4 regions of the Paenibacillus sp. R-74696 genome follow, and region 4 is predicted to be linked to each of the others. Evidence: riboswitches for the same ligand, from Rfam matches in the RefSeq annotation. Region 4 holds a riboswitch; each other region holds the start of a gene.
What was found. Region 4 has a riboswitch for cyclic di-GMP ahead of ACSR9A_RS19105 (transglutaminase-like domain-containing protein). Riboswitches for the same ligand answer to the same signal wherever they lie in the genome.
Positions count from the first base shown of each region.

Region 1: it holds a riboswitch for cyclic di-GMP, as region 4 does, so the genes downstream of both, ACSR9A_RS18065 (glycoside hydrolase family 26 protein) here and ACSR9A_RS19105 (transglutaminase-like domain-containing protein) in region 4, are expected to answer to the same signal.
Region 2: it holds a riboswitch for cyclic di-GMP, as region 4 does, so the genes downstream of both, ACSR9A_RS01375 (methyl-accepting chemotaxis protein) here and ACSR9A_RS19105 (transglutaminase-like domain-containing protein) in region 4, are expected to answer to the same signal.
Region 3: it holds a riboswitch for cyclic di-GMP, as region 4 does, so the genes downstream of both, ACSR9A_RS25825 (fibronectin type III domain-containing protein) here and ACSR9A_RS19105 (transglutaminase-like domain-containing protein) in region 4, are expected to answer to the same signal.

Region 1 is NZ_JBPULM010000037.1:124,239-132,319, forward strand. Features, by position in the region: gene ACSR9A_RS18055 (glycosyltransferase family 2 protein) at 1-282, shown strand, start outside; gene ACSR9A_RS18060 (mannosyltransferase family protein) at 286-1,545, shown strand; cyclic di-GMP riboswitch class I at 1,633-1,720, shown strand; cyclic di-GMP riboswitch class I at 1,801-1,888, shown strand; gene ACSR9A_RS18065 (glycoside hydrolase family 26 protein) at 1,974-2,921, shown strand; gene ACSR9A_RS18070 (glycosyltransferase) at 3,341-5,539, shown strand; gene ACSR9A_RS18075 (Wzz/FepE/Etk N-terminal domain-containing protein) at 5,606-6,853, shown strand; gene galU (UTP--glucose-1-phosphate uridylyltransferase GalU) at 6,944-7,828, shown strand; gene tuaD (UDP-glucose 6-dehydrogenase TuaD) at 7,828-8,081, shown strand, end outside.
Region 2 is NZ_JBPULM010000008.1:53,780-61,860, forward strand. Features, by position in the region: gene ACSR9A_RS01350 (DNA alkylation repair protein) at 1-496, opposite strand, end outside; gene ACSR9A_RS01355 (Crp/Fnr family transcriptional regulator) at 664-1,296, opposite strand; gene ACSR9A_RS01360 (RNA polymerase sigma-70 factor) at 1,413-2,312, opposite strand; gene ACSR9A_RS01365 (ArsR/SmtB family transcription factor) at 2,551-2,871, shown strand; gene ACSR9A_RS01370 (saccharopine dehydrogenase NADP-binding domain-containing protein) at 2,967-4,046, shown strand; gene ACSR9A_RS01375 (methyl-accepting chemotaxis protein) at 4,254-6,230, opposite strand; cyclic di-GMP riboswitch class I at 6,321-6,406, opposite strand; gene ACSR9A_RS01380 (M48 family metallopeptidase) at 6,679-7,335, opposite strand; gene ACSR9A_RS01385 (GNAT family N-acetyltransferase) at 7,339-7,815, opposite strand; gene ACSR9A_RS01390 (MarR family winged helix-turn-helix transcriptional regulator) at 8,001-8,081, shown strand, end outside.
Region 3 is NZ_JBPULM010000046.1:294,211-302,291, reverse strand. Features, by position in the region: gene ACSR9A_RS25845 (permease) at 1-395, shown strand, start outside; gene ACSR9A_RS25840 (sensor histidine kinase) at 506-2,248, shown strand; gene ACSR9A_RS25835 (response regulator transcription factor) at 2,249-3,838, shown strand; gene ACSR9A_RS25830 (class II aldolase/adducin family protein) at 4,020-5,300, shown strand; cyclic di-GMP riboswitch class I at 5,622-5,722, shown strand; gene ACSR9A_RS25825 (fibronectin type III domain-containing protein) at 5,796-8,081, shown strand, end outside.
Region 4 is NZ_JBPULM010000039.1:63,790-71,870, forward strand. Features, by position in the region: gene ACSR9A_RS19100 (SdrD B-like domain-containing protein) at 1-3,843, opposite strand, end outside; gene ACSR9A_RS19105 (transglutaminase-like domain-containing protein) at 4,102-4,914, opposite strand; cyclic di-GMP riboswitch class I at 4,928-5,013, opposite strand; gene ACSR9A_RS19110 (hypothetical protein) at 5,373-5,903, opposite strand; gene ACSR9A_RS19115 (response regulator) at 5,993-7,156, opposite strand; gene ACSR9A_RS19120 (DJ-1/PfpI/YhbO family deglycase/protease) at 7,432-7,953, opposite strand; gene ACSR9A_RS19125 (hypothetical protein) at 8,049-8,081, opposite strand, start outside.

The DNA of each region.
Region 1 (8,081 bases), on a different contig from region 4:
GTTGTCGGCTTTTTCATGTCGGTCATGAGCCTTTTGTTCGCCCTTTATGTATTCGTACGGCATTTGCAGGGCAACACGGTATCCGGCTGGAGCTCGATGATTCTTTCGATTTGGTTCATTGGCGGCATTCAGCTGCTATGCATTGGACTAATTGGCGAATATATCGGCAAAATTTACATTGAAACGAAGAAAAGGCCGAAATACTTCGTTGAAACAGAGCTGCATAACGTTGCATTGGCGGAGCCGAAAACGAAAACGCAGCAATTACAAGAGACGAGGTGACGAATGGAATCGCTGCTGCTTAAAGCAAAATCGAACACACAAGTTTTGATCTTCCTGCTTTCCTTGTTTGTCATCACGAGAATATTGCTTTATTTTGCAGGCTTTCTCGGCATGAATCTGTTTCCGAACTATCAAGTACCGCCAGACTATACGGTCGTACAGGGGCATGATTTCACATCGAGCCAGCTCTCGATCCAGACGGATATTTCACAGCTGAAGAAGCCGAGCTTTGAGGATTTAAGGAAATTTGACAGCGTATGGTATTTGGGTATTGCCGAAAATGGCTACGATACGTATAACATCAATGAACCGCATCCTAGTGCAAATTGGGTGTTTTTCCCTTTATACCCTTTGTTAGTCTTCCTGGTGGAGTCTATTTCTAAATATGATTCGACGGTCGTGGGATCGGTTTTATCGAATTTGTTTTTGCTCGTATCGCTCTTATATTTTTATGGCATTTGTTTGAAAAGAGGGCTGAAACAGGAGCACGCCCAAGTTGCGGTGCTGCTGCTGCTTGTTTTTCCGACCGCCATCTTCTATGCCGTGCCTTATACCGAGAGCCTGTTCCTCATGCTGTCGCTTATAACCGTATATTATGCGATGCAAAAGCGATATTTTCTCGCGTTTCTGTTCGGGGGCTTGTCCGCTGTGACGCGCAATCTGGGCTTCGTCAACTTGTTTTTCGTTGTGGGGACGCTGTTGATTGAACACAGGCTGTACCGTTTCAAGTGGAAGGACGCAAAATATTTAGGTTATGCTGTTATTTCAGCACTGCCGCTGGCTGGTTATCTATTGTATATGAAATGGCTCACGGGCGATTTGCTGGCTCCGATTACGGAGCAAAGCATCAACTGGTATCGCAAGACGGTTGCTCCATTTTCAAACTACATTCATTTTATCCAAAAACCTTATTTCTCAGGAAATGGTGGCTGGGAAAATGGCCTGCTTGCCTTTATCATTGCTAATGCCGTCCTCGTCATTTTTGCTGCCTTTCTTATTATGCGCTGGAAAGATATTCGCCGTAATGCACATGAATGGCTGTTTTTTGCATATGGTCTGCTGCTTATGCTCATTCCGTTCGCCAGCGCCGAATTTTTGCAAAGCATTCCACGCTATGTCATGGTCGCGTTCCCCTTCTATATTTATTTTGCGGATGTGCTGAAAAATAATAAGCCGCTGCAAATGTTTTATTTCATGATGTTTTTCCTGCTTCATATTGTGTACGCGATCTGCTACTTTAATGGATATTTTTTCGTTGTATAATTTATGAAAAAATAATTTGACGAAATTTGCGATCAAGGTGTACAATAACACCATATTACATTAGCTCATACTTTATACCTATTACGTTTAACGAAAAGGCAAACTCAGGGAAACCTGATGTGCGCAAAGCTACAGGGGCTTCATTCCTAACGGAATATGCTCGCCAGCTGCCGAATTCAACATCGCTTCTTCCTTTATTAATCAAGGTAGACTTTGTTCTTTCGGGAGCAGGGACTATCTTTTTTTATTGCTTCAAACACGAAAAGGCAAACTCAGGGAAACCTGATGTGCGCAAAGCTATAGGGGCTTCATTCCTACGGGAATATGCTCGCCAGCTGCCGAAGCCCAACATAGCCTCCTTTGCCTGATGAAGGTGTGGCGTGTTCTTCGGACCACGTACCATCATTCGCTCGGGGGAGGAACTTACAATGAAAAAGACAAAATTCGCACTTACACTCCTTATGCTCGCTTCGACATTACTCTGGGCACTCCCTGTTAGCGCACAAACGAACTTTTACAATGGAGCATGGATCGGCACTTGGCCGAACCAAAGCTTGAACAACATTGCTGCCTACGAGCAACTGATCGGTGGACACCAAGATGTTGTACATACTTTTGTCAATTCGAATCAAGGGATCAATGAGTGGAAGGGTTTTATGGACTATGTAAATAGTAATGGTTCGATTAACCTACTTACCCTTGAATTTAAAAATAAAAATTACAAAGAATATTCGACTGCTGATATCAATAGAGGCGTAGTAGACGCTTACCTGAAACAAACAGCTAAACAATTGATGAACTGGCAGGCGGCTAATAAAAACCCTGAAATCTGGCTGCGCCTTTTCCACGAAGGCAACGGCAACTGGTACGGCTGGGGCGTTGGCGACAGCACAGTGAACACGAACGAAACCTACAAAGCGGCATTCCAACGTGTCGTTACCATTTTCAAGGAGCAAGGCGCAACAAACATCAAATTCATGTACAACGTAAACGCTGAAAATGTTGGCAAAAACGCTTCGTTTACAGCTATGTACCCAGGCGATGCCTATGTGGACATGCTTTCGATCGATGGCTACAATTTTGGAACGAAAGAATCGTGGAGCTCGTGGAGAACGTTTAACGATGTATTCTATGCTTCTTACCAAGCGCTGACAAGCATGTCGAGCAAGCCAATCATCATCGCTGAAACAGGCACAACCGAAAGCGGCGGCAGCAAAAAAGAATGGGTTATTGACGCTATGAACCAAGTGCAATCGCCAGCGTACAGCCAAATCAAAGGTTTGATCTGGTTCAATGAAAACAAAGAACTGGACTGGCATATCGATTCGTCGGCTGATAGCCTGAGCGCTTACCAAACGCTGCAAAAAACACTTTAATAGATTTGGGCGGTAGTAAAGGCCTAGGCCTAACCTCTTCTTTAAATCACTAGTTGATATAGTACCAAATAGGTATTCTGAAAAAACTCTAATTTCGCGTAAACCGCGTAAAATTAGAGTTTTTTCGCTTTTTTTCTACACATTTGCATAGAAGATTAAGATGTTAAGAATAAAAATTAACTTTTAAAGGGGCAAGGATTGTGATAAGATAACTTTGAATTTGAGCCTTAGCCGCCAAAAATATCATATTTCCGGCCAATTTAACAAATATCGACAGCGAGAATAGACAGTATAGTCAATCCATGTTGTAGATTAGTCAGAAAAGGAATGGAATTATGGCGAATAAATAGAGCGCAAAGGATTGGGGTTATTTGAAAACAAAAGCTAGGTACATATTAACAACGGTATCCATTGCTATCATGATCGTGTATCTAGTATGGAGACTTGTACAAACACTCCCATCTGGCTGGTCATTAATTTTTGGATCTTTGTTATTATTTTTTGAAATCATTTCTATTTTTCAATCCGTTTTATTCCACATTCTTCTGCTAAAACCCACTGAAAGAAAGCCTGCGCCATTACCTGACAACCTTTATTCTGTGGATGTTACAATCGCTACCTACAATGAACCGCCATCCTTGGTTAGAAAAACCATCCTTGCCTGTAAAAATTTGAATTATCCGGAGCATTTATTAAATATTTGGGTATGTGATGACGGAAAACGAGCGGAAATGAGAGAAGTAGCCGAAGGCTTAGGCGTTCATTATCTCGATCGTCCCGGAAACGAGCATGCTAAAGCGGGTAATTTGAATCATGCGCTGACGAAAATGAAGGGCGATTTGCTCCTCACGTTGGATGCAGACATGATGCCAAAACCGGATTTTTTACAGCGAACGGTAGGTTTTTTTGCAAAAAATGAAAAGCTTGCTTACGTACAAACGCCCCAAGTTTTTTACAATGAAGATATTTTCCAATACAACTACTACCAAGGGCGTAATATTCCGAACGAGCAGGATATGTTTATGCGGCTTGTTCAGTCGGGAAGAGACCGTTTTAATGCTGTTATTTATGTGGGCAGCAACTGTATTTTTCGGCGCAGCGCTATTGATCATATTGGCGGTTTCGTTATTGGCACGATCACGGAGGATTTGGCTACGGGGATGAAGCTTCAATCCAATGGGTTTGATTCTTATTGCTTGAATGAGGTGCTGGCACTAGGCCTAACGTCTGAGTCCATATCCGATCAAATTAAACAGCGGGCCCGCTGGGCTAGGGGCACGATACAAACGACGAGGATGTCCAATCCGCTTGAGGCAAAGGGCTTATCGTTGATGCAGCGGCTGCTTTATTTCTCCAACCTGCTTTACTGGTACTTTGGCGTTACACGCTTTATGTACATACTGTCACCTATGCTCTTCTTGACCTTTGGCGTGGCTATTCTTGAAACAAGCTTGCAACAGCTGCTTATCTTCTGGCTGCCTTATTTCTTGTTCTCGATTACTGTAGTGCCTTACTTAACGAATAAGAAGCTCAATGTGTTTTGGAACAACGTTTACGAGACGGCCATGACGCCAACGCTATTCCTCGCAGCCCTTCAGGAAACCATCTTCCGCAAGGCTATCCCCTTTGAGGTGACGCCGAAAGGCATTTATCAGAACAAAACGTCCATTAATTATCGCTATATGATGCCGTTGTTCGTTCTGCTTGTGCTATCCGTTGTGCTGATGGCGATAAATGTGGGGCGTATTGCGGGTGCGGGCGAAAATGAATTGCAGTCCATGCTCATTAATTTGTTCTGGCTTGGTTATAACGGAGTGTTTCTTATTCTCGCGCTGCTGCTCGGTTTTGAACGCCCACGCATGCGGGAGTCGGAGCGCTTCGCCAAGGAGCTGCCGCTCACGCTTCGTTATATGGAAGATGAAGAGCTGAAGATGGAAAACGTCAAGACGCTGGATATTAGTGAGACAGGCTGCCGTATTTATACGGATACGATATTGCCGCTCCCGGATCGCATGGAGCTGGACATTCCATTATCACAGGACGCTATACGCGTGACAGCTGAGAAAATATTTTATGATAAGCATGGCTCCGGATTCCAGGTAGGCTTCAAGCTTCATTGGAGCAACATTGATGATGAGCGCAAATGGCTTGCTGAAGTATACGGCAATGCGGATGAGTTCGTTAAGGGCGTTTTTCAGGCGGGCGTATGGACTTCCGTAACCAGTTATATTTCTAATTTCAAGTACACCTATAAATCGATAAATCGCAAGTCTCCGCGAGTTAGGCTGAAGCGCCGTGCTTCGATTTTGGTCGATCAAGAGGACCGTTACCGGACGCAGCTGCTTGATATTAGCTACACGGGCTGCCGAATTGAGCTCCCGCAGAAGGCGGCGATGCATGAAGGCAAGAAGGTCAGGCTGCAAATTATCGGCTCAGCGTTCGAGGCAAACGGGCGTCTCATCCGCGTGGGATGGGCTAGGCGCAATAAGATGACGGCGGCCATTGTTTTCGATGAAGCTTTTGATTTAAGCCTGCTGCTGGGGGAGTCCAGCAGCATACCGCCAAGCAAGGAGCTTCGTTCAGGCATTGTGCCAGCAGAAGCGAACTCCAAGTCATAGTAGGGCGAACGTGAATGAAAGCCAAGCTATGACGGCGAATGATTGTTTTGCAAGGGGATGAGAGATTTGGAAATACACAGAATTGTTAAGCTGATCATCCGCAGATTGCCGTTTGTCATTATTCCGGCACTGCTGCTGTCAGCCGCAGTGGGCTATGTGAAGATGCAAAGTCCTCCGTCTTATAAGGCAACGGCTGAAGTTGTAATTACCTCACAAGAGACGAGCGATAATTTTACTTCGATTCAAGGCAGTCTCAAGCTGATGGATACGTATAATGTTATTTTGAAAAATCCACTGATTTTGGAGCAGGTAATTGCGGCGCTTGGCCTGCCTTACAGCACAGATCAACTGGCTGCCAAAGTTAGCGCGAAAAGCGTCGAGCTCTCGCAGGTTATCCGAATTACCGTAACCGATGGTGACCGTAAGCAGGCTGCCTCCATTGCCAACACCGTCGTTAGCGTGTTCCGCTCGCAAAGCTTGGAGCTGTTCAAAATCAACAACATTGTCCTGTTGCATAAAGCAAGCGCGGAAAAGGCGGTTTATGTGAGCGCCAATCCATTATTTTATATGCTGCTCTCGTTTGTTGGCGGGTTGATTGTACTTTTATGCCTGTGGCTTCTGCTGCATATGATGTCGCGCAAGCTGCAGACAGCAGCCGAGGTGCAAGCGATATTCGCTGACGTTCCAATGGAAACAACGAAGCTTGCCAGCCGCTTGGAAACAGCTATCCCGTTCTATGGGGGATGGATGAAGCGCCGTATGGCAGAGGAAGCGAAGTCGCGTGCACTGCGTTACCGCCATGTGATGGAGAAAAGCGGACAGCGCACATTGGCCTTCGGAACGCTTGACCGTAAGTTTGCGAGCGGAAATATCAGCAAGCAGTTGGCGATGAAGCTGTCTGGGGAAAGCAAGGTCGCTTGGGTGAGGTTTAACCCGAACGGCAAGCTGCCAAGTACGGCTTCTGGCAAAAAGGGCTATGCGGAATGGCCCATTAGCCAAGGCTTTTATGGCAAAATCAAAACCGCTGGAAAGCAGTTGGATTTCATCGAGGTATGTGTAGTAGGCGGAAGTCTTTCCATGAAAACGTCGGCTGAGGAGCTGATGGCACAGCTTCGGGAAAGCTACGAGGTTGTGATCTGGGATTTGCCTTCTTATGTTCATTGCTCGGAAGCGCAGACGATTGCGGAGCTGGCCGATTGGCATACGCTCGTAATCAAGGAGAACCGGGTACTCGCTCCGGTTGCACAGGAATGGAAAAGCCGTCTCGCGGCAACGGATGTTCAGATAAATAGTATCGTGTTTATTGAAGTGTAAAACGCGAAACGGTAGCTTTGCCGCCAGAGGGCGGCGACAGCCGTTTACGCTTATGTAACCACGTTTTATCTAACTTGGGAGGGATTTGCGATGAAAGTAACAAAAGCGATTATTCCGGCAGCCGGACTTGGAACGAGGTTTTTGCCAGCTACAAAGGCAATGCCGAAAGAGATGCTTCCCGTCTTGGACAAGCCAACGATTCAATATATTGTAGAAGAGGCCGTAAAATCCGGCATTGAAGAAATTATTATTGTAACGGGCAAAGGCAAGCGTTCGATTGAGGACCATTTTGACAATGCGTTTGAGCTGGAAGCCAATTTGCTGAAAAACCAAAAGCTGCATCTGCTAGAGAAGGTACAGGAAATTTCCAAGGTTGATATTCACTATATTCGTCAAAAAGAACCAAAAGGCCTCGGGCATGCGATTTGGTGCGCACGCAAGTTTATCGGCAATGAGCCGTTCGCTGTGCTGCTTGGTGATGATATCGTTAAAGGCGAGATTCCATGCACGAAGCAGCTAATTGATGCTTTTGAGCTAACGGGCAAATCGGTTATCGGCGTACAGCATGTACCGGATAAAGAGACGGCGCGTTATGGCATTATTGATCCATCTGAGGTAAATGATCGTTTTATTAAAGTGAACAATTTGGTAGAGAAGCCAAAACTGGGCACAGCACCTTCCAACTTTGCTATCATGGGACGTTATGTGCTGACGCCGGAGGTGTTCAACCTGATCGAGCAGCAGGAAGTTGGTGCGGGGCAGGAGATCCAATTGACCGATGCGCTGCAAAAGCTAAACCAGGTCGAGGATGTGCTGGCCTATCTATTTGAAGGCAGACGTTACGATGTCGGTGAAATTCCAGGCTTTATTTTGACAAATGTAGAGTTCGCACTCGAACGTCAGGAGTTTTCCGCAGATTTAATTAAATCGCTTGAACAGATTTTAAGCCGTGCGAAAAGTGGAGTGAATGCATAATGAAAGTTACGATAATTGGTACAGGCTACGTTGGCCTGGTGAACGGCGCTTGCTTCGCTGAGAAAGGCCATCATGTCATTTGTGCCGACATTAACCAAAATAAAATCGACCAGCTGAACGACGGTCAAATTCCAATCTATGAGCCGGGCCTCGCAGAATTAGTGCACGCGAACCGCCAATCGGGAAGACTTGCATTCTCAAGCGACGTGGAAGCGGCTGTACAGGCTTCGGATATTATTTATATTGCAGTAGG
Region 2 (8,081 bases), on a different contig from region 4:
TAATGGGCTCCCTTACAGCCATCCAGGCTATTTCACGCACGCCAAAATGATGATCTGCCGCAAACGGGCGAATGCCCGCCAATCTCTGCTCCAAGCTCAATCGGGCATCGAGCCCGATCATGTATGCGGCCCAGCAGCGGACACTATCCGAGCGGTGGCCCGCCAGCGCCTCATAAAGGCCCGATCGCTCCGCAGCACTTTTGCCTTCCAACCATGCGAGCCACTCTCCAGCAATGGCCGGAATGATCTTCATAATTTTACGCTCGCTGAATGCGTCCATACTCAGCAGCATGGGCTCAGCATCCTGTCCAAGGCTCAGCCCACCTGTTACGGCCCGCAGCAGCGATTTATGGTCAACAGCCAGCCATTCGGTCAAATTGGCGCTTTCAAGCTTGCCCTCATTCAGCAGACTGGCAACCTTGGGTGGAATATCATCTATTTTTCTAGCTCCTTTACGGTGCAAAATAACATCCGGTATCAACATTTCGGTATCCATGAAACTCTCCCTTTCCTTTTTAAAAATAGCAGCATGCCAGCACGCATCGCCGGGCAATAGCCGATAATGCCTTCCAAGCAAGCTGCTATTTATAAAATACGCGATAAGGGAGCGTAAAAGCTGTAAGGCAGCTTACAGCTTTTGTTTTGTTTCGTTTTGTTTTGCAGCTAAGTTGCCAGGCGCTCCAAAAGCTTACCTTGGTGGATGCAAATGGTTCTAAATCCGGTACTGATTAAGCCTTCTTTAACGAGCTCTTGAAGGGCGATCGTTACAGATTCCCGGCTCGCGCCAACGAGATGGGCAATTTCCTGATGTGAGAGCGGAAAGTTTATTTTATCGAATTCGCCCGCGCTAGTAAGTCCAAAGTCCTTGCCGAGCCGCATAAGCGCATGTAAAATTTTATCATGCAGGTTTCCGAGCGCCAAATGCTCCGTCAACTGGCTCATGCCGTTCAAGCGGTCGCTTAATACCTCAAGCAAAGACAGCATGAACCGGGGCCGATGCAGCAGAAAATTTTCAAAGCGCTTCGGGTCCATCAAGCAAATATCGCTATCTTCGGCTGCTTCAATGTAATGGTTCCGCGTTCCAAACGAAATCATCGCCATTTCCCCGAATACATTGCCTTCGCTCAAAATATCCGAAGTGAACTGCTTGCCCTCCGCGCTAAGCTTATACAAGCGCACCTTGCCCTTTTTCACAAAATAAAGTCCTTCGGCAAATGACGCCGGCGTCTGAATAAAGGTATTTTTCGAAAAAGGCGTAATGACGGTTAGCTCCTCCATCTCGATTAAATCTTCCATCGACAACGAATGAAGCAAATTAAATTGCGACAAATATTGAATTTTATCCTGCTTTTTTATATCATACGAATGGCTTTCCGCTTCGCTCAACGTTCCAAGAATAAAAATTTGCAAGGTCATTGCATCGCCTCCATAACTAGCTTAAAGGCCTGCTCGTTCATTCGCTCCAGCTTATCCGGATTGCGGATAATATAAATATTTTGCAGCAGCCCGTTTTTGATATGGAGGAATACGGCGGAGGTTACGCGCTCTTGCTGCTTGAACATGATGGCGGTCTGGCCGTTCAGCTGCGTTATCTTGATGTCGAAGCCACCAACCTCTCCTTCGCTCGCCTTGCGAATGATGCCAAGCAGGAAACGGGCCACATGCTCGCTCGTCTGGATCGGACGAATAGCGGCACTCACCTTGCCGCCTCCATCGGATAGCAGTACAGCATCACTGGCAAGCATCGACAGCACGGTATCCACCTTACCCTCGGACAGAGCGGAGAGAAATTGCTGCGCCCACTCGTCACTAACCGCTCCTGCTCCCGCCAGCTCCTGCTCCGTAACACCCATTTTCCCCCGGGCTCGGCTAAGCAGCTTGCGGCAGTTCATTTCACTTTTGCCCGTAATTTCTGCAATAGCAGCGTAATCGAACGAAAGCGCCTCTCTTAGCACAAATACCGCCCGCTCGGCTTGCGATAGCCGCTCTAACAAGGCAAGCATCGCATAAGATAACAGATCACCACGCACGACAGCTTCAAATCCATCATCAGCGGTCATTTGCAGCGGCTCGGGCAGCCATGGCCCGATATACTGCTCCCGGCGTTTACGCGCCGATTTGAGCAGGTCATAACAATGATTTGTCATCATTTTGCATAAATACGCCTTAGGCTCCTGCAGCCGCTCCGGCTCCACCCGCTGAAGCTTAATAAATACGTCCTGCACAGCGTCCTCGGCGTCAGATACCGAACCGGTGAGCTGGTACGCCAGCCGGAATAGAAGATTTTTGTACCGTTCATATAGCTCAGTCACTTCGCATGCCCCCATCTATGCTTACTGGCATTTCTTGTTACGATCGATCATATCAAGCTTCCTATTAGGCGTCCATATGCTTTATTAAGCAGGCACTTTATCTCCTTTTGATCCCTTTGACCATAGAACGAGCAGAGGCTGTTTTTTGTGACATTTCGTGTTGATTTGAATTTTTTCAGGAAATCACTTATACTTAGCAATACGTTTAAACAATTAAACCATATAGCGGAGTGAAGCCATGAGCGAATTTATCGGCAATCAGAAGGCGATTCACATTTTTGAAAGTTTAAGCCCTTATTTTCAAGGCCTGGGGGACCCCGTTCGCCAGCAAATTATATCGCTGCTTATCGACAAAGACAGCATGAATGTAACGCAAATTGCCGAGCATATTCCGATGTCGCGGCCTACCGTTTCCCATCATCTGAAAATATTGCGCCAGGCAGGGCTGCTTACCGTTCAGAAAAAAGGAACTGAAATGTACTACCGGCTTGAATTCAATGACGCTATTGCGCTGATGAAACAGCTTGTCCAATTCGTGGAAGAGGAATGCCAATGCTAGTGCCAATATCCAGGCTAGCATGCTGACATTCCTTTTTCAAACGGCTATATGTCGAAAAACTTAAACGTATAAACATTTAATCGGAGGTCTACTTTATGTATAAAAACAAGGTTCTTATTGTTGGAGGATATGGCGAAGTTGGCAGACAGATCGCCCACATTTTACTTGATCGGCATGCGGATTTGGAAATTATTTTGGGAGGAAGGTCGCCGGGGAAAGCCGCCGCCTTTGAGTCTGAACGAGTACATACTGCGGTTGTAGATACGAATGCGGAAGATCCGCTGCAGCATACAGGCGAGCATATCTCGCTCATCATTAGCGCTGTCAACGATTTGCAGGATAAGCTGCTTCTAGCTGCCGTGAGAAGAAAAATCCCATTCATTGACGTGACGCGCTGGACGGAGTTATTCGAGCAGGCTGCTGCTAAATTGAGAAAGGTAGAGCTCCATGCTCCTGTCGTGCTGTCTTCCGGCTGGATGGCGGGAACAGCTTCTCTATTCGCTATGATGCATGCCGATGCCCTCAAGAACGTAGCTGTCGATATCCATGCTCTATACTCCCTGCAGGATAAAGCGGGCCCAGATTCTACCGCCTACATGGATCGGATGACGATCCCATTTCATATTACGGAAGCGGGAAAAAGCCGCCTAGTACATCCGATGACCGATCCGGTAAAGGTCCAATTTCCCAATGGCTATGAGGCAAAATGCTATCGACTCGACACTCCCGATCATGTGACACTGCTTAAGGCCGGCCATATTGACACTGCCAGCTTCCGCATCACCTTCGACAGCAAGGCAACCACCTCTTTGCTCGTGGGACTCGTTAACAGCGGGATATGGAAAATGATCAGCGGGAAAAGGTTCCGATCGTTCAGGCAGCGCCTGCTCTACAATCCAGGTACCGGCAGCGCCCATCATGTGCTTATTCACCTTAAGGGAAATGACCATAATGGCCGCTCGGTCGAGCGGCGAATCGCCATTTCGGACCCGCTCGGCCAGACTCACCTTACCGCCCTCGGAGCGGCTGTCCAAGCCGAGAAATTGCTGCTAAGGCCTGACAACGAACCGCTCGCTCCCGGCGTTTATTATCCAGAAGAGCTGCCGGATTCGCGGATGGACGCAGCTGCGATTATCGGCTTTTTCAAACAATATGGCGTGCTTGTCTCCTACTAAATTAGAGCGTCATGAAGCCGCTGTACCCGCTAAACCGAACCTATCCCCGTGTCCGCATTCTCAAAATTTCGCTTATTAATCAACAATGCCACCACGCTGCATCCCTGCCACTGGAAAGCTAACGATCGTTAGCTTTCCAGTGGCAAAAAAAAGGCCGTGCCTTAGCGACAGGATGTCAGCTTTGGACATAGCCTCGTTGTAATTCAACTAAACATTAAACCGGTTAAGCATCGTTTTTAGCTCATCCGCTGTGCGTGTCAGTTGTTCCACAGAGCTGTTTATTTCCATAATGGAGGCAAGCTGCTCTTCCGACATTGCGGCAATCGTCTCAAAGCTTTGGGATGAGTTTTTGCCGATTTGCACACTTTCTTTAATCTCGGATTCCACACGCTCCGTATTTGCATTTAACCGGTCGGCGGCGGCGGCAATCCTCTCCATATGAATGGATACGTCCGTCGTTGTCGTCACTAGCGTCTGGAATAAAACGCCAACCTTCCCCACTTGCTCCAAACCAAGCGCAACCTCACCTGTGCCTTTGTCCATTGTCCCCACTGCATGGGTAGTGTCAGCTTGTACCTGATGAATGAGATTCGCAATCTGATTGGAGGATTCTGTAGATTTCTCCGCAAGCTTGCGAATTTCTTCCGCCACTACCGCAAACCCTTTTCCATGAACTCCCGCTCTGACAGCCTCGATTGAAGCGTTGAGCGCCAGAATGTTTGTTTGGGAAGCAATTGATGTAATGACGGACGTAATGTCGCCAATCTCCTCCGAACGCTCGCCCAATTGCTTAATGACTGCTGCGGCTTCTTTAACCGTCTGTTGGATGGAGTCCATCTGATTGGCCAAGCCACCAACGGCTTCATTGCCTGTTTTTGCTCCTTGGGAAGCCTCTGCGGCTATGCCGGAGGTTTGATTGGATGTATTCAAAATGCCATATACCCCTTCACCAATTTCACCAATTAACCCCAAATTCCTTTCATATCCCATCATTTGGCCCTGCAATCCGACATTTGCTTGCTGAATATTGGTAGTGGTTTGCTGAACGGTAGATGATATTTGATCCAGATTGCCCAATAGATGCGACGATGAGCTGGCAACAATCTGTCCCTTATCCAAAATAGAAATGATCAGCCCTTGCAGATTTTCAAGCATCCCGTTAAAACTTCTGGAAAGCTCGCCGATTTCATCCTTCGTTTCAAATGTCAGCCTGGAGGACAAGTCGCCTTCGCTGGCGGAGAGCCCTTGCAGCTTTTCGTTCATGACGGAAAGCGGCTTTAACGTTTTGCGCATGACCGTATAGATGATTGCTGCGGAAACCAGAAGGCACACGATTGTTACAAAAATCGAAAACCGCAACAAGGCGTTGGCTTCAGCATAGGCTTCACTTTTGGGAACCAAAATCGCTATGCCCCAATCCATCATGCCAGATTTCCCATAAACGATCATATGCTCCGAGCCGTTAATGACGGCTTCAGCCAAACCCGCGTCGCCATTCGTGCTGTTCGTTACAATTTTATTTAGCGTCTCATTCTCGTAATCGGCCATATTTTTCTGTAGGGTCTCTTCGGGTTTTTCACTGGCCACAACCGTGCCATCCTTTGTATAAACAATCGCATGACCGCTTTGTCCCAATTTCACTTTGGAGATGAGATCAATCAAGTCCTGAATAGGCTGACCTCCATTGCCGACTCCAACAATATTTCCTTGGTCGTCCCTTACAGGAGTAGCTGTAAGCACAATTGGAGTTCCCTCCACCCCGGGAGACTTTGAGCCTACCGGATCAATGGTGACGGTCTCACCGTTGATCGCCCTTTGAAAATGCGGGTAATCCTTTACACTAACCGTTGCTCCCGGCAAATAAAGCGTGCCGTCAGGGGCAATAAATGCAAATTCGTCCGGGTTATCAGTGATCTCCGTCATTCGGTTGCTATAAGCGAGAATTTCAGGAATATCTCTGTTCCTCACGTCATCGGACTGACTTAATGCCTCGTATTTGGCCTGTGTGCCCTGAATCCAAATATCGATGTAGTTCTGAACAACAGTCAGCTGCTGCTCCGCCTGCTTCTTAAAGTTTGCCTCCAATGTCGTTTTGGCCTTATCATAGCCAAGGAAAGACACACAGCTTAGCGATACTGTCATTAATAGAGTGGTAATCAGGCTGCTTTTGATGGTTAGTTTCATGGTAATCACTCATTTTCCCTCATAAATTTTTGAATACGAAAAAAATCCGGGCCGAATAGACTGGATTTGCGTACACGTACCCCTTCCTTATTCGGCGACCCGGCTAGCATCGCGCTTAGCTCATTAGATCCGAAGCTCTGCGTCCCCACCTTTCAGCGAGTTCGCCTTTACAGAAAAGAATATCGGTAAAATGACACTGAACTTTTATAGTTACACATTAATTATTTATTAGAACTCTTTAAAACTTACATTTTTATCCAAAAAATACAGTACTGATGAGCCAATGAAGGTTTTTTTTGCAATCAACGGGGAAATTGAAGGATATAGAGGAGCTTGAAAAAGTAAGATTAGAGGGGTAACGATGAAACCAGGTCGGGGGCTGGGGCTGGGGCACCCCAGGCACTGCGGACTCGATAACCATTAGGACGTTCTCTTTGACTGCCAAGCTTTAGAGCGTCATGAAGCCGCCATACCTGGCCAAATACTGTTCTTTTTCTTTATAATCCGGCATAAGACTGCCTACGCGCCGCCAAAAGGATCGGTCATGATTCATATGAAACAGATGGCAAAGCTCATGGATAATGACGTAATCAATCACATCAATTGGAGCCATCGCCAAACGATAGTTAAAGGTTAAATGCTTGCTGGAGCTGCAGCTTCCCCACTTCGTCGTGGACTCTACGATCTCAACCGTTTTGGGCTTTATCCTCAGCTGCGCCTGATAAATAGGCAGACGTTCCCCTATTAATTTTTTGCAGCTTGAAAAATAAAACTTCTTGAGGTTTTTCCGAAGCTCCTCCTCAGTTAAGCCATCTGTATTGATTAATTCATGCAGCAAATGCTCTTTGCCAAGGTAGAGAAATTTCTCTGTATCTTGGTATTGCTTCGTTTGCGGCGCTTTAGTAGCCTCCGCAAGATGCTGCGTTTGCTGCAAAATCCATTTCCCATGCCGCTCGACAGCTCGTTTAATGACCTCTTCACTTGCCGCTTTCGGCGCTTTTACCGTAATGAAGCCTGATGGCTCGATTTGAATCGATATTTTCTTTTCACGATTGCCATATTGAACATGAAACGATATCGTTTGATTTTCAAATTCAATGTTCATCGGCTAGTTATAGGTCATCCAGGCTGTTGTGCCGAGCACTTCAAAGTCTTGCTTAAACCAGAAGTTGCGCGTTTTATCCAGTGTGTACACATACATTCTCTGTTTCGGATATTTCGCTTTAAGCCAGTTGATAAAGGATGCCGCTTGCCCTTTGCCTTCATATTCCTTCAGCACATCCAGCGCTTCTATAAAAACAAAATCCTTTTTATTTTTAATGTCGATATAAAAGTCCTTTTCCAAATATTTTTCGTCATCGCTAAAATAATCCTTTTCCGCTTTTTCGATGAGCTGCTTGCCGCTTGCATATTCCCAAATGACGCCATAGCCAACCATCGTCTCTTTGTCTTCAATCACATAAATGTTTTCCGGCAGCTCCGATGGGTCCTTCTTGCTCAATTCGCTTGCATGGTAGGTCGTCGTAATCTCGCCGAGTGCGTTCTGCATTTCTTTATCAAATGGTTTGGCTGTAATGCTAGACATGATTTTAATCTCCTTTTTGTCTGGAAGCTTATCTTCTAGTCGCTCTGACTCGTGACCGTTATCATACCATAATCGATGAATTAAAAAATAATAAAAACGATTTGACAACCGAAATCCATCACGATATATTTAATTAGACATCTAACTATTAGATTTCTAATTCATTTTAACAGAAGGTGATAAGCATGCAGCAAGACCGCAACCTGCAGCATAAATTTCGTATGATCGGACTAATGATGAAGCTCAACGTCAATAAGAAGTTAGAG
Region 3 (8,081 bases), on a different contig from region 4:
TGAAAAAAGAAGACATGTGGTTTCCTGTATTAATGAAAAATAAATATGGGAAGGGAACCGTATATATTTTGACAGTACCCGATGACTACGTTGAATTGTATATTTATCCAACAGAAGTGCTGACGACAATACGCCAGTACCTGATGAGTGAATGGAAGATTTATTTAGAGTGTCCCGGTAAAGTATCCATCTTCCTGTATGATAACGATACGTTTATTTTGGAATCCTTTCTTGACCAGCAAGAGAAAATCAAAGTGCATGTTGACGGGAATGGGCGTAAACTAGTAGATGTAAGAAGCGGGGAGGAATGGTCTGCCCTGTATGAGACAACAAACGAAACGGTATTTGAAATCGAACTGCAGCCGCTGATTTATAGAGTATTCAAACGGGTATGAGCTGCACATGCAACTAAATAATCATGAATTTGCGGATAAGCTTTATTGGATGCCTGAAGCTCGGCATTTCAGTAAAGCCTTTCTGCACCTCTTTGAGGAGCCGGATGCATATGAAAGTAAAATCACGAATTTCATATAAAAAGCAAACCATTCTAATTTTACTTTTGTTGATCGTTCCTTTTATGATTTGCTTGCTTTTTTACAATATATATACGGCCAATACGGTAGTTAACTCGAACATCGTGCAAGAAAACAAAAGCAAGCTCCACGTTTATTCCTCATCTCTCGAGAAGAATTTATCCAATATTCATTCTTTTATGTCCACGACTGTAGCGAACGATACGAATTTTAAAGTGCTAAGCTACAAAGTTGGGAAATTGGATGCTTATTTGTCTGCCTATGAAATTTTGGAAAAAAGTAAAAATGTCATGTCTATGTATGATTTGGTGACCGGTTTTTTTCTCTATTCGGCTCCTAACGGTCTTATTTGGAACGAGTTTCAAAGTAAAACCGATTCCATTGATCGCCCAAAGCTGACCGTCGAACTGCAAGAAATGATACAAGAGGGCGATATTGTACCTGCAAAGTGGTTTGTGCGCGAGCTGAATGCCCAGAATTATCTTATAAGAGTATTAGAATACAAGCAGGCCTACTTTGTATGTATCATCCAGTTGAATCGAGCCGCCCAATTATTAAATGTCGACAGCTCGGAAAATCCGAATGTCTTGTTGTTTGCTTCGGAAGGCATGCAGTTATTGACGACCGATCAATATTTGAATAATAAAACGATTACATTAAATACGACAAAAAGTGGAAACCCTTATTATACAACGAAGATCGGTGACAGCAATTACCTCTTCATTCAAAGCGACTTCGGAGTTCCTGAACTGAGAATGGTATATCTTGTGGCTATTCGGAGCTTTTGGAATAATATGGACAGCAAGCAGCTTTCATTGCTGTTCTCTTCTATCCTTTGTATATTATTAGTGCCTGTAGGTTATTATTTGCTGAAGAGATCCTTTTTCTCTCCGTTTAAGGGCTTTGTAAATACAATGAATCATATAAAGGATGGAAATTTCGATGTGAGCATGGTCAATCATTCGCCCATATTGGAATTTGATCAAATGAGCGATACGTTTAATGAAATGCTCCATGAAATAAAATCGCTGAAAATTAAGACGTATGAACAAATGCTTGAAGCACAGCTTGCCACGATGCAATATCTAAGAATACAAATACGTCCGCATTTTTATTTAAATTGTTTGAACAACCTGTATGCGCTTGCCGAGAACAGGAATTATAAAGAGATACAAGAAATCATTTTGTTGCTTTCAGGCTACTTGCGTCATATGTTTCAGGAATCTCCGTACTTTGTTTCCTTGTCAGATGAAATTTATAACACGGAAACGTATGTGAAATTGCAACGGATGACGCAATTCATATCCATTCATTTTTCGGTAGAAGTGGATAATGAGTTAAATGATTTTCCGATACCCCCCATTACGATATTGACTTTTGTAGAAAATTCCATGAAATTCGGCATGTACCAGGATAAGCCCTTGATCATACATGTAAAGGCAAGACATCTGAGAAGTGATTCGATGAACTATGTCAACATCACTATTTTGGACAATGGCAAGGGATTCTCGGAAGAGGAGCTAGCTCGCTTGAATTCAGAACTCAGCGAAACAGACTCGCAGCATGTAGGAATCAGTAATGTAAAGCAGCGCTTGCTCTTTCAATACAAGGGAGAGGCCATTCTATTATTCTCTAATTCGAATGGCGCATGTGTAGATATATTCATTCCATACTCCGATTCCATATCCCAATCCAAGTATGATGAGGTGGTTTAGATGATTGTGCTTATCGTTGACGATCAGACACATATCGTGGATGGCATTTACTCCGGCATCGATTGGGATAGGATTGGCGTCAAACAGGTGCTGAAGGCTTACAATGCCTTTGAAGCAAAAAATATTTTAAAAAGTCAGATTGTCGACATTATGCTTAGCGATATTGAAATGCCAGGAGAAAGCGGTCTTGACTTATTAAGGTGGGTGCAGGAGAAACAATATGAAGTCGCATGTTTATTCTTGACCTCACACGCCAACTTTCAATATGCGAAAGAAGCTGTACAGCTAGGAGGGCAGGACTATATTCTCCAACCTGCTAAATATGAAGATATTGAGCTTTCCATTGTTCAGGCCATACAAAAAGTAAAGGGCAAACGGGAGAGCGAAAAATACTCCTCTTACGGGAAGCTGCTTTTCAATAACAGTGAACGTATATTGCAGGCGCTGCTTAAAGAATGGTTTTCCGAAAAGGCTACAAGCCTCGAAAGCTTTTTGGCAGATATGAAGAGCTTTAATGTACAAATCAACGAAAGCAGCCAGGTGTATTTATCTTTAATTGATATGCAAAGCAATGGGGGTTCCTACGGAGTATGGGATGCGTCGACGCTTTCTTATGCCTTGTCGAATATTATTACGGAGCACTTTGACGCATATGACCAGCAGGTACTGCTCATTTCATTGGAAGACCACTGTTTTTTAAGTATTATATATTCCAATGACAACGTATTAGTCAGTCCTTGGATTCTTAAAAAGCAATTGGATACCTTAAGGGAATTTATGCAAAAATATTTTAAATGCAAAATTGCTTGTTACTCCGGTTCTTCCCATTCTATTGCCATGCTGGGCAAGAGATTTCATGAGCTTAAAAAAATGAAGGAAGACAATGTGGCGGGTCTTGATGATGTATTTATGCTGAATCAAGATAAAATGATCCATCAAATCGAAAAAAATGCTGAAGATATACAAATGTGGAATCAGTTTCTCAGCAAAGGCTCGCCAGATCTGATTTTAAATGAAGTTTTGCTCTATCTTAAGCTAATGTCTAAGGAAAGCGATTTAAATGCGAAACGCTTAAAGCGATTTTACCAGAATTTTATGCAGCTGATTTCTCATATGGCGGGATATATGAATATTTCGGTCAATGATATTTTTGAAGGCAGCGAATGGCTTGAGAAGTCGCTTCATTCTTATTCCAGTGTCGCAGACATGGAAAATCTGATTAAATATGTGATGGAATATTTTCAGAGTATATCCGTCTCCAAGCAGGAAGCGCAGCGACAGGTAGATATCATTATCCAATTTATTCGTTGCAACATAGAAAATGATATCAGAAGGACGGATATTGCAGAAGCTGTTCATCTGACACCAAACTATGTTTCAAGGCTTTTTAAAAGTGTAATGAATATTTCCTTGAAGAGCTTCATTACAACGGAGAAAATGAATACGGCGAAAACGCTGCTGCGGAACACAACACTTCCAATCAGCATGGTTGCAGCCAAGGTGGGGTATTCCAATTTCTCGCATTTCACTCAAGCCTATAAAATGTTTTTTGGCGTTACTCCGATTGAGGACAGGCAAAATAAGCAATGAAATTTCCAAATATCATGATCATTTTTCGTGATTTTAGATTGAAAAGTGTGGGAATGCTTCGGGGCTATCTATGAGCCTGAGGCATTCTTTTTTGATATGTAAGAAAAGTCACTTTCAAAAACAAACAAAAGTAATACAATATAAACAAAGATGGTGAATGCAAAAAAAGGGGGACACGCAAATGGAATTTACGTTATTACATCCTTCCGATCAGCTGGTTATGATGATGGAGCGCATTTACGGTTATGGCATGACGACGACTTCAGGCGGCAATTTATCGATTTTGGACGATAATGGCGATCTTTGGATTACGCCTGCTGGGATCGACAAGGGGGAGCTGACGCGTCAGGACATCGTTTGTGTCAAGGCGGACGGTACGATTGCGGGCAATCATCGGCCATCGAGCGAATACCCGTTTCATCAGATGATTTATCGCAGAAGGCCGGATATTCGGGCGGTTGTTCATGCACATCCACCGGCGCTTGTGGCGTTCAGCATGGTGCGTAAAGTGCCAAATGTCCGTCTGCTGCCAAATGACTATTTGATCTGCGGCGAGGTGGGTATGGCGAAATACGGCTTGCCGGGAAGCGCGGAGCTGGGTGAAAATATAGCGGATGTATTCAGCGAAGGGCTGAACACAATTATGCTGGAAAATCACGGCGTCGTAGTAGGCGGCCGCGATTTATTTGAAGCCTTTCAAAGATTCGAGACGCTGGAATATTGCGCGCGGATGGAGATTCAGGCAAATCGGATTGGGACGCCAGTAACGCAGGCGGCCGAACAGCTGGCGGATACGAGGGAGGTGCTGCTGGAGGCGTTCGTACCGGACTTTTACAGCAGTGAGGAGAAGGAAGCACGTCGGGAGATGTGCAAGCTCATTAAGCGTTCTTACGATCAGCGGCTGTTTACGAGCACACAGGGGACCTTTTCCCATCGGGTCGGTGAAAATTCCTTCATTATTACGCCGTATGATCAGGACCGTAAATATGTGGTGCCAGCGGATCTCGTACGCATCGACGACGGGAAGAAAGAGGCGGGCAAGGTGCCTAGCCGCTCGGTGCAGTTTCACCAGCATATTTATGAGACGCAGCCGCATGTGAACTCGGTTATTATTGCCCATCCGCCCAATATTATGGCGTTTGCGGTGACGGAGGAGCTGCTGGATTCGCGGACGATTCCGGAAAGCTATATTTTGCTGCGGAATATTCCTAAGCTCCCATATGGAGATTTGTATACAAAGCCGCAGGAGGCGGCACAGCTTTTTCAGGAGAACACGCCCATCGTCATTGCCGAAAATGACTGCGTCATCGTCACCGGGCAAAGCCTGCTGAACGCCTTCGACCGTCTGGAGGTAGCCGAATACAGTGCGAAAGCAACCATTTCAGCGAAAAACATTGGCGCTATTGTGCATATGGAGCAGTCGAGGATTACGGAACTGGAGCAGGCATTTGGGTTGAAATAGGTCATTTTGCCTGAATCATTTTACCTAAATTAATATTGAAGTGAACTTAAATATGATGGTATATGTCCAGCCTGTGGATTTGCGGGTTGGGCATTTTTTTGTTGATAGTAAAACTTAGGATATAGATAACAGATGAAAAGGAAGATTATTGTGAGTTCAAATAGGATTAACTGGGGGGATTATTAATGAGGGATGATTTGATAAATAAAAATATTTATTTTCATGACTTATGTAGTATAAAATTTCAAATATCCAACCGATATACTAAGTACAAAGAACTATTAGTTCAAAGGTTGGTTTGAAAATCAACAAGCCCATTGAAATTGAAAAAGGCAAACCTGATCGAAAGACAGGGACGCAAAGCCACGGGTCTTCACGGAAAACCATCATTATGGTTGCCGTATGACAGCCGGGCCGCCAAAAGTAAATGGGTCTTTTTTATTTGCCGCCAGAGGGTGGCGACAGCCGTTTTTCTTAATAGAGGAGGATATTCAAATGTATTTTAGTCAGATTAAGCAAGGTGTAATAAGAGTATTGTGCTTGTCATTAATCATTCAATTGTTCTTGCCTTCGATCTGGAGCGATTCTACGAAGGCTGCCACGGCATTTCGAGGCGTTAATATTCAGTTTAAAGCAGCTGATGCTTTAGCAGCAGATGGCTATTTGGCCGACCATGGGAATGAGTATGGTCCACATAATGGATACTTCTATGGTTGGAATATGGATCATACGCAGTCTACGGTTACGGGAAGCACCTACGATGCTCCGCTTCAAAACTCTTCTATTCAAGTGCAAGAAGGCGGCGAATGGGAGATTGAGCTGCCGAATGGCAGGTATAACGTGAAGGTCAGTGTTGGAAACTCTGTATATGAAAGCAATAATACGCTTAATGTAGAGGGCAACACTTTTTGGGAGAATACGGAGCTGCCAGCTGGCGGACAAGTGACTTTCCAGAAGGGGGTTGTCATTGCTGACGGGAAACTGACGCTCCATGCAGGCAGCAGCGAAGATACAACCGCTATTCAGTATATCGAGATTAAATCTCTAGAGCCTATTATTCAAACGATTCCAAAGCCGCAAATTGGAAATCCAGCGGAGCAAAACAAGCTGCAGGGCAATAAAATTATTATTTCTGGCAATCAAAATAATGAGCATAATGCGCTGCCCTTTATTCGGGTAGGCGATTTGAATCCGGAAATTAGCCGGTATATGAATGCAGAAATGGCTTCGCTCGAAAGCAGTCTGGCGGCATCCAACCCGTCATTTATCTCCTGCAATAATTGCAGTGCATCAGGTCTGGAGGCAGCAATCAATAACAGCAGCAGTGATATGGTCGCTGTAACGGTGAGCCATTTAAATTTAGATTCCTCATTGACATTAGGCTCGCCTACGAAACCGGTTTATGTCATTGCAGAGGGGATTAATACGAACAATAAGCTGACCATTACGGTTTATGGAACGTTGGTCGTCAATGGAAGCATGAATGCGAACACCGAGCTGACTATAGATATTAAAAAACCGAATGATTCCACTCGGACAATGGGAGGGAATTTATGGGTCAAAGGTTCCTTGCACTTGAATAATAATTCTAACGTTTCGATTGCGGACCATTTCATAGCTGGAAGCCTTACTTATAATAGTGGCCTGCTTAATGTACAAGCGGGAAGAGTCATTGTGCCCGGAAGTCTTCATATCAATACAAATGTAACTATGAATATTGATGAGGAAATGGTTGTTGGCAGCCTGGTTTCCAATAATCAGCAAGCCAATATTTCTGTGAAACGCGGAGATTTATTTATTCAAGGCGATATGCATGTCAACAATCACTTGAATATTGAGACCGGAGGCATCGTTGCGATCGGAGGCGGCATTACAGCTAATCAGAAACCGATTATTAATATCGGAGTTGGTACTGAAGGGGCAACGAAGCTGAAGTATTTGGCAGCAGGGTTAAAGGCGGAATATTTTACAGAGGAAAATTTGGATGGTGAAAAAACGACGGTGCTAGAGCAACCTGCTTTGCAAGGCAAGGCTCCCGTTTCTTCAACAGGTCTAAATGATGGACGGTTTTCTGTCAGATGGACCGGACAAATCCAGCCTTATTATGCAGAGAACTATACGTTTGAGGCTGATGTTAATGGCGGAGTCAAATTATATGTGAATGGAACTCTAATTATCGATGAGTGGGCAGCCCAAGGGAATAAATTATTTACTGGCTCTATTGCACTAGAAGCTGGTCAAAAGATTGACATTCAAATGGAATATGTTAGCCGTAATGGTTCGCCAAAGGCTATTTTATCATGGCAAAGCGCTTCTGGAGCGAAAGAGGTTGTACCAGCTAGTCAGCTATCTCCGTTTGCAACTCCCGCCATTCAGACTATTCCATCTGAAAATGCGGTGAAGGTCGGTTGGACTACAGCATTCAATGCAGATGGGTATGAGGTTGAAACAGACGGCAGCATTTATCCAATGGGCATTCATAATGAATTTATTCATGAACCACTGCCATCCGGCACGGTGCATTATTACAGAGTCAGAGCGACGAGCGGCGATTTGAAGGGCGAATGGTCTTCTGTATCGGAGGTTTGGACTTTGCCGGACGTACCCGAGGATATTAAGCTGCAATCGACAAGCGATTCCGTAACCTTGACTTGGGAAAATGTGAGAGGCGCTACTGGCTATGAGGTGGAAACCTACAATACGGTCGTTAACATTGGCAACGTGAATCACTATTTTGAAGAAAATCTGAATTCAAACATTCAGCGAACCTACCGAATAAGA
Region 4 (8,081 bases):
CCCTGCTGTCGGAATGCTAGCCTCATCCTTAATTGGATCAGGGGATTCATTGTAATATACAGTTGCTACATTATCCAAATCTGTCAAATCCAAATCTGCATCCGTAACACGGTATACGCCCTCAAGCGTCAGTCCCGCTCCTGCTGCCAGATTTTTAATGATGATAGACGGATTCGTGCCGGTGCTTACCAGTTGACCAATAATGTCTGGTCTGTTATGGCTGCCGCTATTCAAGGCAATTTCCTCGCCATTATACGTCAGCTTAGTAAACTCAAAGCCGGCTTGCAGTCTATCAAGCGCATCTGAAATTTTAAAATTATGCAAAGTAACAGAAGAGGTATTTTTCAAAGAAAGCTTATAATGCACATCGTTTCCTACCACTACATACTCCTGAGAAGGAGCAATCGTGGAGGAGCCTTGTGTCACACTCGTTATTTCTTTCTCGAATGTGATGGAAGGGTATGAGTCGCCCGTAGGTGATGCTGTTTCGATTAGTCCCAAATCGATTGTCGGAATTTTACCAGCTGTACCTAAGCTGATCGTATCCGTACGATATGGCGTATAACCGTCTACAGTAGCGCCTTTCGTTACCAGATTGGAGTCATTGTCATTCGTATGGCTCGGATCTGCTCCATTCACATTTGCAGTCGTTGGCATGTAGCGATCCGGCAGCACAAACTCTACGAAATAATTGCCTGCCTCAAGTCCCTGGAACAAATAATAACCTGGACTTCCGTTGTAATGATAGCCCGTCTTGCTTGACTTGAACGGCGTCGTTTCACCCGCTTTGTATAGATTTACGGTAATACCGTTAATACCTGCACCTTGACCGCTATCGCCCGGATATTCTTCATCCTGCGTGCCATCGCGGTTGCTGTCGAACCAGACAAAATTTCCAATTTCGCCAAGCGGTACATGCTCGTTGTTCGGATGAATCAGGAAGCCGACCTTGTTAGGCGCTGTTGGAAGCATTTTGCTGCCTTCATCATTGCCTGCACCGATTTCAGTTGCTTGAATCGCAAAAGAGTTCCAAGCTACTTCATTGGTCGGTGCTCCCACAGGGGCATCCATTTTCCAATCCAATACGATATAGTCGCCTGGCGCAAGTCCAGCTGATCCATCACTGCCTACAATGTTCGACAGCTGGAAGTATAGCGACTTGATGTCTGTCAAATCATCCTTCTGATAATTGCCTTGTTCGATCCAGCCTTGCTTGCTGTCATTCACATTCGTGAAATTGACAACCTGCTCCTGATTAACCGACTTGCTGTAATAGGTGGACAGCGTGTAGTTCACCGTTCTGCTTCCCGCTGCCGCGGAAGATGTAAAGGTTTTATTGCCGGAAGAAAGTACTTCCGCCAGGTTAGGCTGCCACTGCGTGCCCCTTGCTTCATAAGGCGAACCACTGTTGACGCGCAGCGCATTATCGCCTACATGCGGCAAAATATCCAGCACATCAATGACGCCAAGTCTCGTATTCCCGCTATTGCGTACCGCCAAACGATAATCTGCTGTTCCGCCTTCATACGTTACGCTGTAACGCGGATACTCAGTGTATTCAATATCGCCATCATAATCGAATGGCTGTACGGGAAGAGCCGGTATTCCGTCATACGTAGCATCATCTGATGCCCGGAAAATTGGCTCCAGATCGCCTTGATTCCATTTTGTCGACTGTACGAGCGACGCTTTGCGTACCGTTACATTCGCAGAGGCATGAACAAAAAATTCATCCGTTCCCGCTGTTGGATCAAAGCCAATGACTGTATCTTTAATCGTATTGTTGCGTGTTTGCCATGCTGGCAGATTTTGCGGCTTATCCTGTGCGGAGTCCCCTGTATGCCAGAACTCTGTATTAGGATCGCTTGTTGTAATATACATATCGTTCGTGTAGGTTGTACCTTGAGGCGTACCCGCACGAACCTCGCCTTTATAGCTGATTTCAAAGCTTGTGCCTGGAGCAAAAGAGGTGCCGTCGGACCATGACCATTTGACAAGAGTCCGTCCAGTACCGTTCCAGTTTTTATCAACAAGCTCTAGCTGTGGAGCACTTGCTCCAGCAGGCGTGCCCGTAAACGTAAACGAGGCTGCCAGCGCCGCAGCAGGATCGGCTATTTTAGGATTGAGGTAATAATCAAAGCTTGTTGGCAATAAATCATAGACAACTGGATTAACATAAGGTCCCGTTGCTTTAATATCATTGCGAACCGTTAAAGTGAACGGCACCGTACTGAGTGGACGGAAATTTCCCGTTCCAATCGCTTTATTTGCAACAAGCCATGGCTTCTCATTGTTGATGTTGAAATCTGCTTGAGCCGTTTTTTGAGGCTTGTTATCCCATTGACCCGGAATGGTAACACTCAGTGCCTGATAATCCAGAGACACTTGATTCGTTACTTGATCGCCGTGAACGACAGGAGCATTCGTACCGTTAGCAAAGTCTCTAACTGTTCCTGTAACTTCAATGCCGCCAATTGTACCGCCTGGAGCCAAAGTGCTGAACGACCACTCCAGTGCAGCCAAATATTCGCCAGCATTCAGCACAATGCGGTTCGTACCAGCTGTCGTGCTCACTGCAATTGTGCCGTTAGGCGCAAGACTGCCGCTATACGCATGCCAAGTTTCAGTCACGCCATCGCTAGTTTTATAACGAAGCTGGGATGTGAAAACATTTGGCATTTTAATGCTGCTGTAGTCCATTTCCGCAGGCAGAACATCTGTCAGTACCAGGTTCGATAAAGACGTATTTACATTCGTCCCTGTATTGCTGATGCCGCCGATGTTGAACTTCTGGGTTTGGCCATGCCAGCGATATTGGTAAACGCGCGACTTGGTTAAACCGGAAACGCCAGATACCGGCTCTCCGAATTTAGTTGTCACATCAGCGTCAGGATCAGTGACCGCCCCGTCTCCCTCGAGCGTATAGCCGCTCAAAATTTCAACGTTGTTTTTGCGCTCCAGCGGTGTTCCTGTCGGATGACCATACCCTAAATCATCAGGGTAAGTGACCGATACCTTCGCTTCGAAAGATTGTCCAGAAGCCAGCTCAATGTTCGACCAAGTGATCGTACGAGCCGTTGAATCATAGACGCCACTTTCTGTTGAGCTCACATATACGGCATCTGGCGGCAGCGTATCGACTAACGTCGCATATTTCAAGCTGCCAGGATTCGTATTGCCCGCTTCGCCTTTAATGCCTACCGTATACTCAACCGCTCCGCCAATAATTGGAACTCCGCCGCCAAATCCAGTGTCTTGGCTTTTGTAAGCCCACCATTTGTCATAGGTTGAGGCAGTAGGTGTCGCCGTCGGTGTTGCTGTAGGCGTTGGTGTTGCAACCGGATTCGGATCCGCATTAATTGAAACAGGCGCCGATGCCGTCGTGCTTTCTGCCGAATCAACGAGTGTAATCGTCGCTGTATTCGTCGTAGGCACAACCGAGCTTGAGCCAGTCGGCTTCGCTTTCACGGGAATTTCCAGCTTTACCGAAGTACCGGAAGGCAGTGGATGTGCATTAACGGTTAGCGTTTGGCCGTTTTTCGTATCCCAGCCTCCATCCTCCCAGCCATCCACAATTTCAAATTGTGCCGGTACGGTATCAACAATCGTTACGTTCTTACCAACATGAGTCGCGCCATCCGCCTGATACAAGATGGTATACTTGAAGGTATCGCCTACATTAACGGTGCTCACACTAGCTGTCTTTGTAAAAGTCAGTCCTGTAATCGGACCTGCTGCCTGTATTGGAGCTGCGAATGGCTGGAATGCGGCTTGCAGCAGCAAAACGAGCAGCATGATCCAGGAAATCTTTTGCCTGATCGCTCTCTGTCTACTTGCGGGCATCTTATCAATCCTCTCTTTTTCTCTATCTTGTCTAGTTGTTCTATTGTTGTGATTACCTCACGAAAGCCAAGTCTTTCTCCATCCTCTCCCTCCTTACATTCAAATAAGAAAATTATATCTAGCCCAACTGTACAAAAACTTTACAAGCATCCCCTTCATTCGACAGCCTAAATAACAGCAAAAAAAGCTCCGTCCATCCCTTGAAGGATAGACGAAGCTTCTGTACGTGCCTATTGATTTATATATGCTTAGATCCGTTTAATAGACTTTAGCAGCTGTATAACGCGAGCTGTCTTTAATCATTTTGCCCGCTTTCTTGCTGTTCTTCATGCCAGCATCAAGCGTCGTATCGATCGTGATCCATTTGCCGTCCAAATATACTTCATTCCAAGCATGATAGTTCGATACATCGGACGCTTTGCCCGTCACCATCTTGGCCGGAATGTCCAAGCTGCGAAGCATGCCCGCCATTAATGCAGCATAACCGTAGCAAATGTCTTTCTGCGAACTAAACGTACGATCGATTTGAGGCAAATAATCGTTGGTCACCTTAGCTGCAAGCTGATGATCATAAGAAATATTCGCCACAATATATTTGTAAATTGCCGTTACCTTCTCGGTATCCGTCTTTTTACCCTTAGTCAGCTCCAATGCTTTCTTGACCGCTTTGCTGTTGCTGCTCCAATCGATATTTTGAATGGAGTTTAAGTAAACGAGGCTGCTGTCACTCAAATTCAAGGTAACTTTGCCTGTTTGAACTGCTCTATATTTATTGGTTCCACTGACGTTCTCCAATAATGTAATCGTATAGTCTCCATTGCCCAGTTGAAGCGCGAACCACTCTTCTGTCTGGTTTGCCCGGAGCGCATACGTATAATTTTTGCCGTCTTTGGCTACAACCAGCCTTGTATCTACGCCCGACTTGACCTCATAACGAATACCGATGCTTCCTTTATCCACATTGGATTCATCGAGCCAGCTTGTCCCAGCTGCTGCCACTTGAGCAGTTGCTTGCGGGAACACGGACAGTATCAATGCAAGCAAAATCATAACCGTTAAACTTTTGCGCATAAAAAAAACTCCCTTCGGTGGCTAGGCTGCCATCTAAATAATAGAGAAGGCCCTTTAGCTTTGCGTCCCTGCCTTTCGACAGGTTTGCCGTTATCGTGTAAAGTTTTGTAAGTGGTGTTAGGTAGAAGAACTACCTTATATTAAACTATGATTATCTCTAGTATATACCCATTATTTGCAACAAACAATACGTTAAACCTTTTTTATTTCCAGGCTGAGGCTTGTATTTTATGGCCTCTCTTCATCCATCTCCGCTTTAACCGTTTCATAAAAGGTTCTTCTTTCCGCTCTTTAAGCATGCCCTTTACATCCCTTAGCAGGAGCATATACCGCATTTCATCCTCATGCTTCAAGCTTTGAAACTCTTTCAAATGTTCAGCGCCCATCCCACTTCAGCTCCATCATGCGTTTTATCAATCCTTTTTCGGCTGATAAAATTCTGATACCCGAACCAGCGTTTAGCTGCTTTTGACCGTGTAAAATTTTTGGAATCTCCAAAACTTTCTCGGTCCTGTCGACAAATAAAGCCAAGCAAAAAAATCACGAATACCGTCATCCACGATTCCCTCATTGTACTGATAAAGCTGCCGCTGATAGTTCAGGCGACATATTTCTACCCCATCCCACCAAAAAGAGAACGTGTTTCGCTTGTCGTCATGCTCCAGAGCAATCATAAATTTCCCTTCCGAAAGCTGAAAATATTGCTTGTCATAGAAAAACAAAGGCCCCTCAGAAGTAGCTGTAATTCCAATAAAATGACCTCGATGATGGGTATAAAAGCCTCGAACGATCGTGTAATCGGTCATTTGATTTAAATTCAGCTGTCGTAGGTGCTGGGCTCCCTCGCTTATACAGCAAGCCAGCTCAGGATAGCGAAAATGGCGAATGACGTTTATTTGCCGTTTCTCGGTTATCATCATCTTCTTCAACCATTCCTTTGAACATGCTATTTTTTGAAAATGAAGCCCGTAAAGCTTGTCCGTCTTCATTTTCACCTGCTCCTCCATTATAAATAAGGCAACTCTACAATTTCTCGACAAAATCCCTGTTTAATCTCGGAAAATTTACAAAATAGCCCCTACAACGCGCTAACACTGCTTTTCCACTCTTTATACCATTCTGTAATGTACGCGCTTGGCTGCTCGTTCAATTCTTCTATCAGCGCGGCGGTTAAAACATTGTACTGCTGATTAACCATAAGATGATTTCCTTTGGACGCATACAGCTGCATTAAGGCAAAATAAGCCTCTTCCGCTTGCGCATGCTCCTCGATAATCCGAATATATCCGGCAATCGCTTTATCCAACTGACCATGCTCGACATGCCATTCTTCCAATCGATAGGAAGTATTCAGCCATAACCGTTTCAGCCGCTGGCGCTCGCTCTCCGCCCACCAATAATCATAATCCTTTAAATAATCGCCTCTATAAAGATTCATAGCCTCTTCGTATTCCGCAAGCGTTGCAGCCGCTAGCGGCGGTGCGGCGGCAATGCCCCGCTCCCATTCCTCTACATCGAGCACAACCTGATTCAGCGTCAATATGTATCCTTCTGTTGTATTGGCAATGTGAAAACACTTTCCAAACTGATCTAGCGTTTTCCTAATGTGGTACACCGTCGTATACAGCTGGGCATATATTTTTTCCGTCCCATTATCGGGCCATAGCAAATCGATTAATATCGATTTTCTTACAAGCTGTTCGCGATGCTGGAGCAAATACAGAAACAACTCCTGCGCCTTCGTTGTGCGCCACCTTATGGCTGCATCCTTTTTCCCGGAAAACTCCACACTGAACTGCCCCAATAGCTGCAAAACCAGATGCTGCTCCTCATTCGCATTTTTCACTGGCTGTAGAGCCTGCTCTTTATCCTTCGCAGACGAGTCCAGCCGCTTCTGAATCCGTTCCATCGTTTTCAATAAGCGCTCAGGATGAATCGGTTTGACGACATAATCCAGTGCATTCAGCTCAAATGCTTTCACTGCATATTCATCATAAGCGGTTACAAATACGATATTCAGCTCCGGCCTAACCTCAAGCAGCTGTTCAGCAAGCGCAATGCCACTCACTTCAGGCAAATTAATATCCAAAAATACGACATCCGGCAGATCGCGCAAAATCCGCTCTTTCCCGGTCATCGGATCCTCATATTTCCCCAAAACCTCTACGTTATTTAATTTCACGAGTTGTCGCTCCAAGTAATCCAAAGCAAGGCATTCATCATCTACAAGGATAACCTTCATGCTTTACTCCTTTAATATACGAAATAACCACTCGTTCACAAACTCTGCCATGCTGACAACAATTATAATCCAGTTAAATAGTTGCCGCAATCATTTGGCTTGAATAGTCGTTACAAATTCAGGGAAATTTGCATAGTAAAAAGAGCAGCATCTGCTAAACCTCAAGTAGGCTAAACGCTTGCTGCTCTTACGATCTGCGATTAGGGTTTTGCCCAAAGGCAAAACTCGCAGTGATAATGGATAGAATGGACAATCCAGCTGTTCTGCTAGAGAGTCTACCAGGCGTTGACGCCCAGCTGTTCAATCGTTGCCTGAATAAAAGCAGGCTCGTCCTCCGGTGTACGGGAAGTAATCAAATTGCGATCTACCACGACTTCCTCATTACGAAAATGTCCCCCAGCTGCCAGCACTTCCTGCTCCAGCTCCGGATAAGCTGTCAGTGTCCGTCCCTGCAGCAAACCAGCCTCCGCCAAAACTTGCGGGCCGTGACAGATGGCGGCAATGGTTATGCCTTTTTCATCAGCGTCTTTGACGAAAGCATGCACGGCCGCTTCCTCCTTCAAGTGGGAGGGGGATGCCCCGCCAGGGATAATAATCGCCGCATAGTCGCTTGCCTTTGCCTCTTTAATCGCTAGATGCGACTTATAGGCAATTGTGCCTTGCTTGCCCTTCAATTCCTCATTGCTTCGCAAGCTTATAATAACCGCCTCATGGCCATTTTTCACCATTTCATCATACGGATTTTGCATTTCGGAATCTTCAAAGCCATCGGCCAGCAGAAAAGCCACCTTCTTCATTTGCGTCATCATTTACACGCTCCTTCTTGTTTGGGCTCTAGATTACTTTACCCTAAAAAAAGGATTCGCAAACAAATCCTGACGCTCAGATGCGATTAACGATACATGAACATCCTTCCGCAATAGTC